Regions from separate parts of the Mesorhizobium sp. WSM4814 genome, predicted to be linked through region 3. Evidence: predicted binding sites of a transcription regulator. Region 3 holds the regulator's gene; each other region holds the start of a gene.
What was found. The regulator LexA, encoded in region 3, represses DNA repair genes until DNA is damaged. The targets are predictions, from matches to a motif close to TGTTCNNNNTGTGTTCNG.

Region 1 (4,907 bases), on a different contig from region 3:
GCTGGCCAAAACGCATTGCCAAACGCCCCGTTTGCCCCTTCACCGCGGCCGCCGCATCAGCATCATGCCGTAATGCACCGCCAGCAAGTCCAGCCCGATTTTGAGCAGTTTCGACAGCACATCCCGCGGCTCGCCGGTCTGTTCGGCGAGGCTCTTCACCGTTTCGCCGGCGCAGCAGACTTTTTGCACCACGACCGACACCTCCCAATGCGCAAGCGCCCTGGTGGCGTCGGCATAGGCGCACCCGGCGGACAGGATACGGTCGGCAACGCCGCCGCCGATGCGTCCGCCGTCGACGCGCTCGGTCAGCGCCATCGGCTTGACCCCGTCCTGTGCCGAGACGCGAAAATCCTCGCGGTAGCGCATGCCCGCCTCGCGCTGCTGGCGCGACAGCGAGGTGATGCCGGTCAGCGGGTCGACGTTGCGCACGCGCACAATGCCGCCGGTCGCGGTGTGGCCGCTATTGGACACCTCATAGACGCGCCTCGCCTCCAGCGTGCCGGTCGCCAGCCGCTTGCGGCCGAAGGCATCGTCCTTCAGCGCGAAATCATGGCCGACCTGCTTGCGGATACGCACCTGCTCGGCCTCATCAGTGGGTAATTTGGGCGGTTTGGCCTTTTGGGCGGTCTTCTTGCTCATCTGTGGCTCCTCGTTTCATTGCTGTCTTCGCAGAACCTGGGCTCCTCCGCGCAGCGGGGGCGAGGAACCGGGCCGCCGTGCTTGGCGAGAAGACTCTCGACCGATGCCGCTCACGCTGCGTCCGCGAGAGCCGTACGGCGATGGTCGCAGAACCGCGCCGCGTGATAGGCGCAGTAGCTTTTCAGCGGCCGCGTGTGCAGGCCGCAGCACAGCATCGCCAGTGCCGGCCGGCTGCCGGGCGCGTCGTTTTCGGGATTTTGCTCGAGCGTCAGGTCGAGCGGTGCGCGGCAGCGGTTGAACAGGCAGTCGATGAAGCGCATGGCCGCGACATGCGGCTGGCGCCCGACGGCGGCAGCGGGGCGCGGCGACGGCAGCTTGAGGGCCTCGCCGTCGGGCCCTTGGATCTCGCGCACCAACGGGCGCTGCGGCAGCCAGACCGGCGGCGCCAGCCTGGCCGGCGTGCGGGCGATGCTTTGCAATTTTGTGTCGGTATAGGCGAGCATGATGTTCTTCCATCGAGATCGAAAGGGTTGCGTAGATGCCGAAGCTGCCGCCTCTCCCCGTTCACGGGGAGAGGATGCCGGCAGGCGGTGAGGGGCGGCGCGGCGTCGCCGATTACCTCTCCCAGGGGAAACCGCCCTGCCCGTGCGCCGGTCGAAGACGATGACCGTGCCGCCTCGGTGCGGATGCACGAAAGGCCCGCATTGCACGCGCCGAAATTCGGGGCCGGAGCCGTGAGGGGACGGCTCCGGCCGTTCCGGTCGCCGCCGCTGACGGCAGGGCGACCGGATCCGAGGCGCGACCCTCGGGCTTCGTCCCGGCCGGGGAGGAGGACAGCCGGGACGGATGGAAAAGCGAGATGGAGCGTGGCTTGTGCATGGCTATATATAAGCATAACTCAAAAAATTATGCAAGCCATTCTTTCATGGACGAAACCGATTCTTATGTTTCAGATGGCGCCATGGCGAAAACCTCATTGTCGATCAAGGTCGGGGCGGCGATCCGCAAGGCGCGCAAGCAGCGCGGCCTGGTGATGCGCCATATTGCCGAGCACAACGACACCGACGTCGCCGCTGTCGGCAATTGGGAAACCGGCCGCAACCTGCCGAAAACCGAGAACCTTTTGAAGACCGCCGCCTTCCTGCGCGTCGACCCGGTGGCGCTCGGCAAGGGCGAGGTCGTCTTCCTTGACGACGCCGACAATGTCGCCGACGCCGAGATCGTCACCGACGCCGCCCCCCTGCCCGCCGGCCCGATGGACATCGAGCTTCTGGGTGCCGCGGTCGGCGGCGACGACGGCGACTTCACCTTCAACGGCGAGGTCGCCGGCTATGTCCAGCGCCCGCCCGGCATCGCCCATCTGCGCAAGGTGTTCGCGCTGCACGTGCTCTCCGACTCGATGGTGCCGCGCTACGAGCCCGGCGAGATGCTCTATTGCGGCGGCCGCGACGCTGTGCCCGGCGACCACGTGGTGATCGAGATGTTTCCCGAGGAAAACGAGCGCAACGGCAAGGCCTTCATCAAAAAGCTGGTCAAGCGGACCGCCGCCGAGTTGGTCGTCGAGCAGTACAATCCGCCGAAGTCGCTGACCTTCAACCGCTACGCGATAAAACACGTCTGGCGGGTCATCCCGCTCAAGGAACTGCTGGGTTACTAGGGCGGCGGCGGCGGAGCGCTCCTTCTCCCCGCAACGGCATCGCCGGCAGGGGCAATAGGGATTCTTGCGAAGAGGACCCCCACCCTAACCCTCCCCACAAGGGGGAGGGAACGCTGCCGCGCGCCTTTACTTCCCTAGCACCGAGTCAGGCAATCTGCCGAGGTCAGCACCAACGGAAGTCTCCCTCCCCCTTGTGGGGAGGGGCTAGGGGTGGGGGTACATCGTAGAGCGAAAGCCTCAGCTTCCCATGCGATAACCCTGCCGGTCAAGAATCGCCGCCATCAAGCCCGCCTGGATCTCTCCAGCGGAACCTCGCGCTCGCCAAGCATCCGCGCCTCGGCGCGGCGCTGCTGCCGCTCGTCGATGAACGCCGCCTGGATCGAGACCGCCGCGCCCGGCAGGCCATCGGCGCGACAGGCCGAGCAGCGAAGCCGCCCCGACAGCGCCGCCAGCGGCGTCTGCGCGGTCACCCCGAATCGCCTCAGCTCGGCCGGCTTCCACCATCTGTTTCGACCGCAATCGATACACTCGACCGCGATCGAGACGACCTCGGCGATCGTTGCTTCCTTGCCCGGCAATGCCATCGTCCCTGATGCCTCAGTTCCTGTTTTGTTCACAACATTAGGGGTTTTTCCCGAAGAGTCGAGTCGGTTCCACTCAACCCATGCAAAAGTTTAACTTGTGCCATTTTTTGAGTTATGCTTACATGCGATATCCCAGATGAATGGGCGACGGGACCGGGTCTCCGTCGCGCCGCCGCCAGCCAAGGAGACGAAGATGGACGCCCTCTCCGCCCAGTTCGCCCGCGATTGCGGCTATACCGGCGACAGCCCGGCGATGCTCGCCGCCTTCGCCGCTATCCGCCGCGACGGCATAGGCCGGGCGCGCCTCGGCCATGGCCAGCGCAAGGCGCTGGTCGACCGGCTGAAGCTCGGCGAGGCCTTGTTCCTGGCGGCGATCCGCCCGGCGCAGTCGGCCGAGGAGGCGCTCGAGGACGCCGCCCGCTTCATTGCCTGTTATCGCAATATGCCGCGCTGGCGCCAGGAAAGGCGCGGCGCCGATCTCGCCCGCGCCAGGCAGCAGCTTCTGCTGGCGCGCTTCTTCCGCCGCTACGGCCACCGCCTCTGGGCACGGCAGGCGGCGTAAGCTGGAGGTTGAGGTACGTCGGCGCTTCCCCGCTGTCGGCACCTTCTCCCCGTATATAGTGACGGGCGAAGGGCTGGCCGCAGCGTCGGCTCCACTTCTGCAACGCCGGAGATTGGCGAAATCCTTTGCGACGGCGTCCTTCTCCCCGTCCCCTATACGGGGAGAAGTGCCCGGCAGGGCGATGAGGGGCAGCGCAGACCTGAAGCGATTGCCCTCCACCTGCCCTCCACGCTCCTTGACAATCCGCCCCATTTGTTCTCTTTATGTTCCACAAAAACCCCACCCTCAAGACAATGCGGCGTTCGAACCGCCGCGGGCGAACGGGCCGGATGGAAGCCAACATCCTCCACGCTGATCTGGACGCTTTCTATGCCTCGGTCGAACAGTTGCTAGACCCCGACCTGCGCGGCAAGCCGATCGCCGTCGGCGGCGGCGTCGTCTTGGCCGCGTCCTACGAGGCCAGGGCTTTTGGCGTGCGCGGCGGCATGCCGGGGCGGCGCGCGCGGGAACTCTGCCCCGGGCTGATTTTCGTCGGCGGCCATTTCAAGGATTATCAGCGGCTCGGCAATGCGGCTATTCAAGTGCTCGGCGATTTCACGCCGGTGGTCGAGCGGATTTCCATCGACGAGGCCTTTGCCGACGTCGCTGGCTGCACCCATCTGTTCGGCCCGCCTGCCGAGATCGCCACAACCATCCGCCGCCGCGTGCGGGCGGAGCTCGGGCTACCGATCTCGGTCGGCGTGGCGCGCACCAAGCACCTGGCCAAGATCGCCTCGCAGGTGGCCAAGCCCGACGGGCTGGTGGTGGTCGATCCGCGCCACGAGCTGGAGTTTCTTCACGATCTGCCGGTCGAACTGATGTGGGGCGTCGGTCCGGTCACCAGGGAGCGGCTGGTCGGCATTGGTGTGCGCACCATCGGCGAGCTGGCGAAGTTTAACGCCCAATCGCTGGAGCGCCTGCTCGGGCCGGCGGCGGGCGAAAAGCTCAACGCGCTGGCCTGGAACCGCGATCCACGAAAACTCGAAACGCAGCGCCGGGCGCGATCGGCCGGCGCGCAATCGGCGCTCGGCAGGAAGCCGGCCGAGGCAAAAATCTTCATGCCCACCCTGCTGCATCTGGCCGACAGGGTCGCCACCAGGCTGCGGGCGAAATCGCGGCCCGGCCGCACGGTGACGGTCCGCGTCCGCTTTGCCGATCTGCGCTCGGTGACGCGTTCGGTCACGCTCGACCAGCCGATTTCGGCAACCGCGATGCTGGCCGAGATTGCCGAGGCGCTGGTGCGCAAGGTGCTTGTCGATCATCCGCACGAAAAGACCATCTCGCTGCTGGCGATCGCCGTGTCGCATCTGGAGAAGCAACCTGCCCTGCAGCTGGAACTGCCGCTCGGCCTCGACGACGACCGCCGCCGCCCCGGCACCAGGAAAGGCGCGGCACGCTGGACCGCCGACCGCGCCATCGACAAGAT
Region 2 (4,907 bases), on a different contig from region 3:
CTCTCGATCGGCAGGCCGGTGGCCGGCGAATAGGGGATGCCGACGCGCGCGAACAGCAGCCGCATGTAGTCGTAGATCTCGGTGACGGTGCCGACCGTCGAGCGCGGGTTCTTCGACGTGGTCTTCTGCTCGATGGAGATGGCCGGCGACAAGCCGTCGATCTGGTCGACATCAGGCTTTTGCATCATTTCGAGGAACTGCCGCGCATAGGCCGAAAGGCTCTCGACGTAGCGGCGCTGGCCCTCGGCATAGATGGTGTCGAAGGCAAGCGACGACTTGCCTGACCCCGACAGGCCGGTCATGACGATCAGGCTGTCACGCGGCAGGTCGAGATCGACATTCTTCAGATTGTGTTCGCGCGCCCCGCGAATGGAAAGATATTTATGGTCGGCCATCGCCGGTCGCCGCCTCAGATCTGGAATCTCGTGGGATGGCGGGTTATCCCGGCCATCTCCCATGTAGGTATTTTAGCTACCATTTCGAGAGAACTCTCGACCAAAGCCTTTAACCGTCTTTTGCGCGGGCGAGCAAGCAGAAAGAACAAAGGCCGAACACGCTCCTGACAAATGCGTCCATGTATCCACAGCCAACGTCGCGCTGCTCAAAACGGATGCAAATTTTGGATTCGCCACACAAGCGATCACGTTTTTGGTAAATCGGCTATCCAGCTGTTGACGTCTCAGCCTTAGGGAGTCAGACTCCAGACGTCACCGAAGCCGACTATCTTTCGATGGCCTCGCCGCCCTAAGGCGGCCTGCACGAGTTGCAGGCTTTTGCGATATGCGCTTCGGACGACACCAGTCGCAATGGACAGAAGAGGAGAGCAGAGGAATGACTCCACCGGACAGTCCCTTGAGGCTCCACGTGTCACTGGAGCCGCGGCAGGCATAAGTGCCAGGGCCAGGCGTTTGCGCCGCCCGACAAACCGTGACCTGCCGATCCCATTTAAAATCAGAGACTACTAGTCGGATCGTCGGCTGAACGCCGCGAAGCATCCGAGATCAAAGAGCCGGCAGTTCGCTCCCGGCCATTGGATTTCAGATCCAAGAAGGCCCCGACCGTTTGCGGAAGCAGCGGCGGGGCTATTTGTTTTTCAGTGGCGCAAGCGCAGCACGAGCAAGCTCGAATGTCGGCGACTGGCGCTCATGGCGTTGGGCTTTCAAGCCGCCTGTTTGCGCGTATCAAAAACATGGTCGACAAGGCCCCATGTCTTTGCCTCCGCGGCGGTCATGAAATGGTCGCGGTCGAGCGTGCGTTCGACCTCTTCGAACGTGCGACCGCAGTGGCGCGCGTAAAGCTCGGTCATGCGCCGCTTGGTCCTGAGGATGCCTTCGGCGTGACGCTGGATGTCGGAGGCCTGGCCCTGGAAACCGCCTGACGGCTGGTGCAGCAGGATGCTGGTGTTGGGCAGCGCGATGCGTCGCCCCGGTGTGCCGGCCATCAGCAGGAACGAGGCCATCGACGCAGCAAAGCCCATGCAGACGGTGGATACGGGGCAAGAAACGTACTGCATCGTGTCGTAGATGGCGAAGCCGCTGGTCACCACGCCGCCCGGCGAGTTGATGTAGAGCGATATCTCCTTGTCGGGATTGTCGGATTCCAGCGACAGGAGCTGGGCACAGACCAGCGCCGATACATTGTCGTCGATCGGACCGTTGATGAACACGATGCGCTCGCGCAGCAGCCGCGAGAAAATGTCGAAGGCGCGTTCGCCGCGGCTCGACTGCTCGATCACCATCGGCACCAGATTGGCAAAACCGCTCATCGCTTTTCTCCGTTGTGCTGCTCAGGCCGCGCGCAGGGAGAGGCGAGGCGTGTTTGCGGCTATGATCTGTCTGTGTGCGTTGAGTGAAAGCCGGCAACCGGCGCCGGCAACCGCAGGCGTGGCTACTCGCACAAATCCGTCGTGGACGATGCGCAGATGCGTGCCGCCCGACACAGTGCGGTCAAGCGTGAAAGTGACGATGCTGTCCAATGGGCTGTCCAGCGGATCCGCTGTATTGCCAGGCGCCGGCCGCTCCCGCCAGGAGTAGCGCAACAGGCGCTCGGGCTCGGCGTCGAGGATTTCGCATTCGATAGGTGCATCCGCCTTGGCAAAGGCAAAGCGGCTGCCGACCTCGGGCTTGATGTCGTTCGGCATCATCCAGGCCGCGAGCAGGTCCGGCACCGTCAGCGCCCGCCACACTTTTTCCGGCGGCTCTGGAAGCTCGCACTCGAACTCGATCGAGTCTGCCGTCATGTCTGAATGCTGTTTTGCCGTCATTGGTCCATATCCTTCAAAACCGCCTTGAGCCGTTCGATACGCTCGGGCCAGAACGCACGGTATCGCTCGATCCAGCCGAGCAGAGGATCAAGCCCTTGCGGATCCGCGCGATAATAGGCGTTGCGGCCGGCTCGCCGCTCGGCCACCAGGCCGGCGCCGCGCAGCACCGCGAGATGCTGCGAGACGGCCGGTTGCGACACGCTCATGCCGCGGCGCAGTTCCGACACCGTCATCTCGCCGGCGGCGAGCCGTTCGTAGACGGCGCGGCGCGTCGGGTCGGCAAGCGCTCGAAAAATCTCTGCTTCGATCATGGCAGAAGCATAAGTCTACACTTATTGATTTGGCAAGCAGTCTTTTCGCGCCCATATGGAACGGCACGGCGGGACCCATCGATTGCTGACATTCCTTGACAATACGGATGGATGAGCCTAGAACGAAAAGAGAACAAAAACCTTGTGGGAAAAGCCAGCCACGGCAGGCGGGGAATGTCCGCAGTCTATAAGGTGAGAGCGAGAAAAATTTGTTTCGGATGAGCGCGGAGAAGTGTCATGGCGGGTAGCGTCAACAAGGTCATTCTGGTGGGCAATCTCGGGGCGGATCCGGAAATCCGCCGTTTGAATTCGGGTGAGCCGGTCGTCAATATCCGCGTCGCCACGTCGGAAAGCTGGCGCGACAAGACTTCCGGCGAGCGCAAGGAAAAGACCGAGTGGCACAATGTCGTCATCTTCAACGAGCAACTCGCCAAGGTCGCCGAGCAGTATCTGAAGAAGGGTGCGAAGGTTTATGTCGAGGGCCAGTTGCAGACGCGCAAATGGCAGGACCAGACCGGCAATGACCGCTACACGACCGAAATCGTGCTGCAGAAATTCCGTGGCGAGCTGCAGATGCTCGACGCACGCGGGCAGGGCGAGGGCGGTCAGGTCGGCAGCTATGCTGGTGGCGGCAGCAGCCGCGGTTCCGATTTCGGCCAGTCCGGCCCGGGCGAGAATCTCAATCGCGGTGGCGGCAACAAGGGTGGCGGCGGTTCGTCGCGCGAACTCGACGACGAAATTCCGTTCTGATCGCTTGGAGCAAGCGGCTCTGCGCGAGCTGACAGCCAGCTATTTGGGGCCACGCATTGGCGTCCCGAAAATCTGCCTCGGATTTTCGGGACGTTGTCCGTTTGAGCGGTGTGCGGTGAAAGGACGTATCAGGTGAAAGCACGGGTCAAATGGGTCGAGGAGCGCACTTTCGTCGGCGAGTCGGGCAGCGGTCACAAGGTGGTGCTGGGAACCGCGTTCGGACCGGATGGCAAGACGCCGGGGCCAAGCCCGATGGAACTGGTGCTGCTCGGCACTGGCGGCTGCTCGGCCTATGATGTCGTCCACATCCTCGAAAAGGGCCGAGAGGCGGTCGAAGACTGCGTGGTCGAACTCGATGCCGACCGGGCGGAGAAGGAGCCGCGGGTGTTCACCCGCATCCATATGCATTTCATCGTCAAGGGCCGCGCGCTTTCGCCTGACAAGGTCAGGCGGGCAATCGATCTTTCGATCGAAAAATACTGCTCGGCCTCGGCAATGATGGCCAAGACCGCCGAGATCACCCACGACTTCGAAGTTATTGACGACGGCGAAGTAGGATAGCGCTCGCCAGTGGCGGTTCGTTGCGCGAGATGGACAACGAAAATGACGGCCTCGGCAATCAAGCGCGAGGCCGCTTTCATTATCATGCTGCCATCAACGCCTTGACGCCGTCGGCGACGAACTGCACGGCGAGCGCCGCCAGGATGACACCGAGCAGCCGTGTCAGGATCGAACGGCCGGTCTGGCCGAGGACCAGGTCGATGCGCTCGGCCAGCACGAACACCAGATAGGTGATGACAAGGCAGATCGCGATGATGCCGACAAGGGCTGCCTGCGCGCCAAAACCTGGAAACGAGCCTGACAGCAGGACGGTCGCTGATATCGCGCCCGGACCGGCGATCAGCGGGATCGCCAGCGGAAAGGCGGCGATGTTGTGGATCATGTCCTTGGTGATGGCGACGTCGCCGATCTTCTCCTTGCGGTCCTGCCGGCGCTCGAACACCATTTCGAAGGCGATGAAGAACAGCAGGAACCCGCCGGCGACGCGGAACGCCGGCAGCGTGATGCCGAACACCGACAGGATCGATGCGCCAGCGATTGCAAACAGCGCCATCACCAGGAAAGCGATGATCGAGGCGCGGACGGAAACCTGGTTGCGCTCCTCGCGGTTCATGCCGCGCGTCACGGCGAGGAAGAGCGGCGCCAGGCCAGGCGGGTCGATGGTCACCAGAATGGTGACGAAGGCGTTGAACAGGCTGTCGAAGCTCGGCATCTCTGACCCTCCCCGCCGGGCGGTGCCCGAGACCCCAGCATTGGTAGAGCAAAGCGGCGTCAGGGGAAACCATGCAGGTCAGGCGCTGGCGGTGCGCCGCGCCAGGAACTCGACTTCGAGCCGCCAGGTCGCGCCATCGTCCTGCGAGCGTTCGCCCAGCCAGCGGAACGAATCTTCGGTGATCCGGGAGAAACTCCAGCGCACCGAGGCGCCGGTGCCGTCGGCGCCTTGCTGGACGATGGTGTCGCCCTCGGCGCGGCCGAGCTGGCGGCTGGAATACTGGGTGCGCGGATCGCTCCAGAAGATATGC
Region 3 (4,907 bases):
AAGGCGGTCGATCGCGGCATGGCGATCTCCGGCATCAGGCTGGTGGAAAAAACCGGCGGCAAATCCGGCGACTACAAGGCGGATGCCCAGGGGGCAGGCCAATAATGGCGCTGCTGGCGGTCGCCGAGGCGCTCGAGCACCTGCTTGCGGATGCTGCGCCCTTGCAGGCTGAAAGCGTCGCCCTGATGGATGCCGCCGACCGCGTGCTGGCGGAGCCGCTCATGGCGCTCCGCACCCAGCCGCCATTCAACGCGTCGGCCATGGACGGCTATGCCGTGCGGGCCGACGATGTCGCGTCCGTGCCCGCGAGACTTTCGGTGATCGGCATGGCGCCGGCCGGACGAGGCTTTGCCGGAACAGTCGGCCCGGCGCAGGCCGTGCGCATCTTCACCGGCGCGCCGCTTCCTGCAGGCGCCGACACCATCGTCATCCAGGAGAATGTCCGCGACCTCGGCGGCGGCATGGTCGAAGTGACCGCGCCCACGGTTGAAGGCCGCAACATCCGCCGCCTCGGGCTCGATTTCTCGAAGGGCGACGCGCTGCTGGAGAAAGGCCGCCTGCTTGATCCGGCGGCATTGTCGCTGGCGGCGTCGGCCAACCACCAGCAGGTCCGCGTGGTGAAACGGCCGCTGGTCGCCATCATCGCCACCGGCGACGAATTGCTGCCGCCGGGCAGCGACCTTGGCCCCGACCAGATCATCTCCTCCAATGCGTATGGCGTCGCCGCCGCGGCCCGCTCGGTCGGCGCCAGCGCACTCGATCTCGGCATCGCCCCCGACCGCAAGGAGGCGATCGCCGCGCTGGTGACAAAAGCCGTCGACGCAGGCGCGGACGTCATCGTCACGCTGGGCGGCGCCTCGGTCGGGGACCATGACCTCGTCCATGACGTGCTGACCGGCGAAGGCATGGCGCTTGATTTCTGGAAAATCGCCATGCGGCCCGGCAAGCCACTGATGTTCGGGCGGCTGGGCGCCATCCGCTGCATCGGCCTGCCCGGCAATCCGGTGGCCAGCCTGGTCTGCACGCAGCTCTTTCTGAAGCCGCTGCTGGCGCGGCTCGGCGGCCGCGCCTTCCGCCAGGACATGCGTCAGGCGCGGCTCGGCGCCGCCATGCCGGCCAACGATCTCAGGCAGGACTATGTACGCGCGGTGGTGAAGGAAGAAGCCGGCACGCTTGAGGCAACGCCGTTCAGTATCCAGGATTCCTCGATGCTCAGAATGCTGGCCGACGCCAACGGACTGGTCGTGCGCGAGCCATTCGCTCCCGCAGCCGCAGCGGGCGCCGCCTGCAGCGTGCTGATGCTACGCTGAACAAAACGTCAACACATTCATTAAACTTTAAATGGTTGCGGAACACAACTGGAACAGATAGTGTTTGTTCTGGGTTTGTTTTTCTGATTCTGTTGGGGGTCGCGATGCTGACACGCAAACAACATGAACTGCTGATGTTCATTCACGAACGACTGAAGGAAAGCGGCATTCCGCCCTCGTTCGACGAGATGAAGGAAGCGCTCGACCTCGCCTCCAAATCGGGGATCCACCGGCTGATCACGGCGCTGGAGGAACGCGGTTTCATTCGCCGCCTGCCCAACCGCGCCCGCGCGCTGGAGGTGCTGCGGCTGCCCGATTCGATCGCGCCGGGCCTCAATGCGGCGCGCAAATTCTCGCCGAGCGTCATTCAAGGCAGCCTTGGCCAGGGCGGGCTTGGACAGGGCGGCCTCGGACGGCAGATCAAGCCGGCGCCTTCGCGCATGCGTGCCGCCGGCAATGACGACGACGTCGTTGCCACCGTCTCCATACCGGTGATGGGCCGCATCGCTGCCGGTGTGCCGATCGACGCCATCCAGCACCAGACGCATTCGATCTCGGTGCCACCGGACATGATCACCGGCGGCACGCACTACGCGCTGGAGGTCAAGGGTGATTCGATGATCGAGGCCGGCATCTTCGACGGCGACACGGTCATCATCCGCAACGCCGACACCGCGCAGCCTGGCGAGATCATTGTCGCTCTGGTCGACGAGGAGGAAGCGACGCTGAAACGATTCCGCCGCAAAGGTGCCTCGATCGCACTGGAAGCCGCCAATCCGGCCTACGAGACGCGCATCTTCGGGCCGGACCGGGTCAAGGTGCAGGGCAAGCTCGTCGGACTGATCCGGCGTTACTGAAGGGCAGGCTTCTGGGGTTTCTCGGCCCTGCGGTATGGCGGCAGGCCCCTCGCCTCGCGCGAAAATCGCCGCTGCTCATGCCAGGGCCTGTATGGCTGTCTGACGGCAAAACGGATTTCTGCGCGCGTCGTCGCCGATAGCGGATCGAAGAAGACGGCGGCACTGCCCATGCGAGCGAGCTGCCGTTTGGTGACGACGAGAACCAGCGGGTTGCGGCAGGGTTTGTAATAGGCTGTGGCGTCGTCGATGACGATCAAATCCGCAAAGGCACAGGCCGGCCGCGCGGTTTTGCGGTTGTCGGCGAGCGCAATGAGCGCGCCGGACGGATGCCGGGCCAAGCACAGGCCGGCAGTGCAGGTGAAAGGCGCTCCCGGCGGCAGGTCGGCCGGGTCGGCGATGTCGAACTGCACATCTCCTTTTTCGAATGTCTCCGGCTCGACGATCGTTGTTGAAACCAGCGCATGTTTCCAGTTGTCGGTGGTGAATTCGTTCGAACGCATCCGGTTGACGGCAAGTTCGCCGCCGCCGATCGGCAGCGCCACCAGGTGCGCATCCTCCGAGATCAGCACGTCGGGGGTGCGCGTCTCGGAAATCGTCAGCAGGCCGGCGAGCGCAAAGGGAAGTGCGGCAAGCCGCAGCCACGTCGTCGCCATCGTGGCGATGACCAGGGCGACCGTCACCAGCAGAACCGATTGCAACGAAATCAGTCCGACTGCATCGATCGGCGAACGCTCCGAGATCCATCCCGAAATTGCGATCATCGCCGTCAGGCCCTTGCCCATCATGTAGAGGAAGGGGCCGTCGAGGCCGAAAGGCATTGACAGGGCGCTGAGGACGGCCAGGAACATGACGATCGTGACGATCGGCATGACGGCCAGATTGGCGAACAGGCTGAGCGGCGAGACGCGCTGGAAGTGCCAGATGGCGAAGAGCGCGGTGGCGCTGCCGGCAATGATGGAGGTCATTGCGATGGTGCCTGCCCCGGCGACGACCTTGCGCGTGACGAAAGCGGCCGGTGACCGTCGCTGTCGCGGCGCCTTGGCCTTGTCGGCACGATAGTCGGACCAACCGGCATAGGCGCCCACGAGAGCCGCAGTCGCGGCGAACGACATCTGGAAGCTTGCGCCGACCACCTCGTGCGGCGACACGACGATAACGGCGATGGCCGAAATCGCCAGGTTGCGCATGGTGAGTGCCGCCCGGTCGAACAGCACGGCGACAAGCATTACCGCCAGCATGATGAAGCTGCGTTCAGCCGCGACCACGATACCGGAAAAGATCAGATAGGCAGCGATGGAGACGAGTGCGGCAGCAGCCGCATATTTCTTGACCGGCCGGCGCGACGAAAAGTCGGGAAACAGCGCAAAGGCGCCGCGCAGCAATCCCATGACGGTGCCGGCGACAAGCGCCATGTGCAGGCCGGAAATGGAGATGATGTGGTAGATGCCGGTGCGCCGCATCGATTCGTTTATCTCTTCGGGGATGCCGGCACGCACGCCGACGATCAACGCAGCGGCAATCTCCCCCTCGGCACCACCGATGCTGTCCCTGATATGGTCGGCGATGGTTTCGCGCGCCTTCTCGATCGACGAAGAAAGGCGTGCGGATAACGGTGCATCTTCGGAGACGACGATCTTTGGACTGCCGAGGAAAAAGCCACTGGCACCGATACCGGCGAAATAGCTGTCGAAGGAGAAGTCAAAGCTGTCCGGTCTGACCGGGCCAGTTGGAGGCAGAAGCCTCACATAGCCGGTTGCCACCGAGCCTGCGGTCATCTCAGCGGGAATCTTGCGTGCCGACACCCTGACACGTTCGGGTGCATAACGCAGTGTCGGCCGGGCGGTCGACATCACGTCGATGGTCAGCCTGATCCGGCCGTTCGCCATCTGGTCGAGCCTGACCACACGGCCGGTCAGCCGGGTCTGGATTTCCGAACCGAGCATCTTCGTTCCGGCGCGCCAGGTTTCAACCTTGGCGGCGAGCACACCAAGCGCGCACAGCAACGCTGCCATGAAGCACAGATGCGTTTTGCGGCGTGAGCGCGTGACGGCCGCACACAATGCCGTGAGGACCACGACGGCGACGGGCTGGGCAAAGTCCGGTTCGACGGCAAGCGAAAAATAGACGATCACCCCGCATGCCAGAAAAACCGGCACCAGCAGGAAGGCGACGCCGCGGTCGAGTTCCAGGCCGGCTGCCGAGGCCACGCTGTTGCGGACACCGGATGGTGAAAGATGGCTGAGCTGTCGGCGAAAACGAATGACAGGGCCGGGTGCTGGAGCCGGTATCGGCGCCGAGCGATCCGGCGAAAGAGGCTGGATGCCCGGCGGCGACGCAGGCAGCGAAACGGGTAGCGGCTCAGCGTGAGGAACGTCGGCGAACAGCGATCGTTCGCTGACGCTTGCGTTCGCGCCCTCGCTCTCGTCCACGCCGCGGCCTGGTCCAGCCATAGGGTTCGCCCCTTGCGCCCTTGACCTCCTATGCTACATGAACGCGCAACGCGCGAAAGTCCGCGCAGCCACATCCGTTTCCTGCGCTTGCCCCGAGAGTTCCATGTCCGACAAGGTCGTCACCCGTTTTGCCCCTTCGCCCACCGGATTCCTGCATATTGGCGGGGCGCGCACGGCGCTGTTCAACTGGCTGTATGCGAAACACACCGGCGGCAGGATGCTGCTGCGCATCGAGGACACCGATCGCGAGCGTTCGACCGATGCGGCAACCGCTGCCATCCTCGATGGGC

Region 1: the regulator LexA is predicted to act here: its motif matches at 3,696-3,713, upstream of dinB (DNA polymerase IV).
Region 2: the regulator LexA is predicted to act here: its motif matches at 2,693-2,710, upstream of AC0L2V_RS14845 (single-stranded DNA-binding protein).

What each region holds. Positions count from the first base shown of each region.
Region 1 is NZ_JBVVQT010000019.1:62,566-67,472, forward strand. It holds gene AC0L2V_RS24220 (DUF6456 domain-containing protein) at 40-639, opposite strand; gene AC0L2V_RS24225 (hypothetical protein) at 750-1,142, opposite strand; gene AC0L2V_RS24230 (XRE family transcriptional regulator) at 1,601-2,296, shown strand; gene AC0L2V_RS24235 (hypothetical protein) at 2,578-2,880, opposite strand; gene AC0L2V_RS24240 (hypothetical protein) at 3,074-3,442, shown strand; gene dinB (DNA polymerase IV) at 3,772-4,907, shown strand, end outside.
Region 2 is NZ_JBVVQT010000008.1:71,603-76,509, reverse strand. It holds gene uvrA (excinuclease ABC subunit UvrA) at 1-395, opposite strand, end outside; gene AC0L2V_RS14860 (ATP-dependent Clp protease proteolytic subunit) at 1,160-1,765, opposite strand; gene AC0L2V_RS14855 (SRPBCC family protein) at 1,787-2,263, opposite strand; gene AC0L2V_RS14850 (ArsR/SmtB family transcription factor) at 2,260-2,574, opposite strand; gene AC0L2V_RS14845 (single-stranded DNA-binding protein) at 2,812-3,324, shown strand; gene AC0L2V_RS14840 (OsmC family protein) at 3,457-3,885, shown strand; gene AC0L2V_RS14835 (MarC family protein) at 3,968-4,597, opposite strand; gene AC0L2V_RS14830 (hypothetical protein) at 4,676-4,907, opposite strand, start outside.
Region 3 is NZ_JBVVQT010000029.1:2,820-7,726, reverse strand. It holds gene moaC (cyclic pyranopterin monophosphate synthase MoaC) at 1-105, shown strand, start outside; gene AC0L2V_RS28645 (molybdopterin molybdotransferase MoeA) at 105-1,310, shown strand; gene lexA (transcriptional repressor LexA) at 1,415-2,167, shown strand; gene AC0L2V_RS28635 (ComEC/Rec2 family competence protein) at 2,161-4,617, opposite strand; gene gltX (glutamate--tRNA ligase) at 4,721-4,907, shown strand, end outside.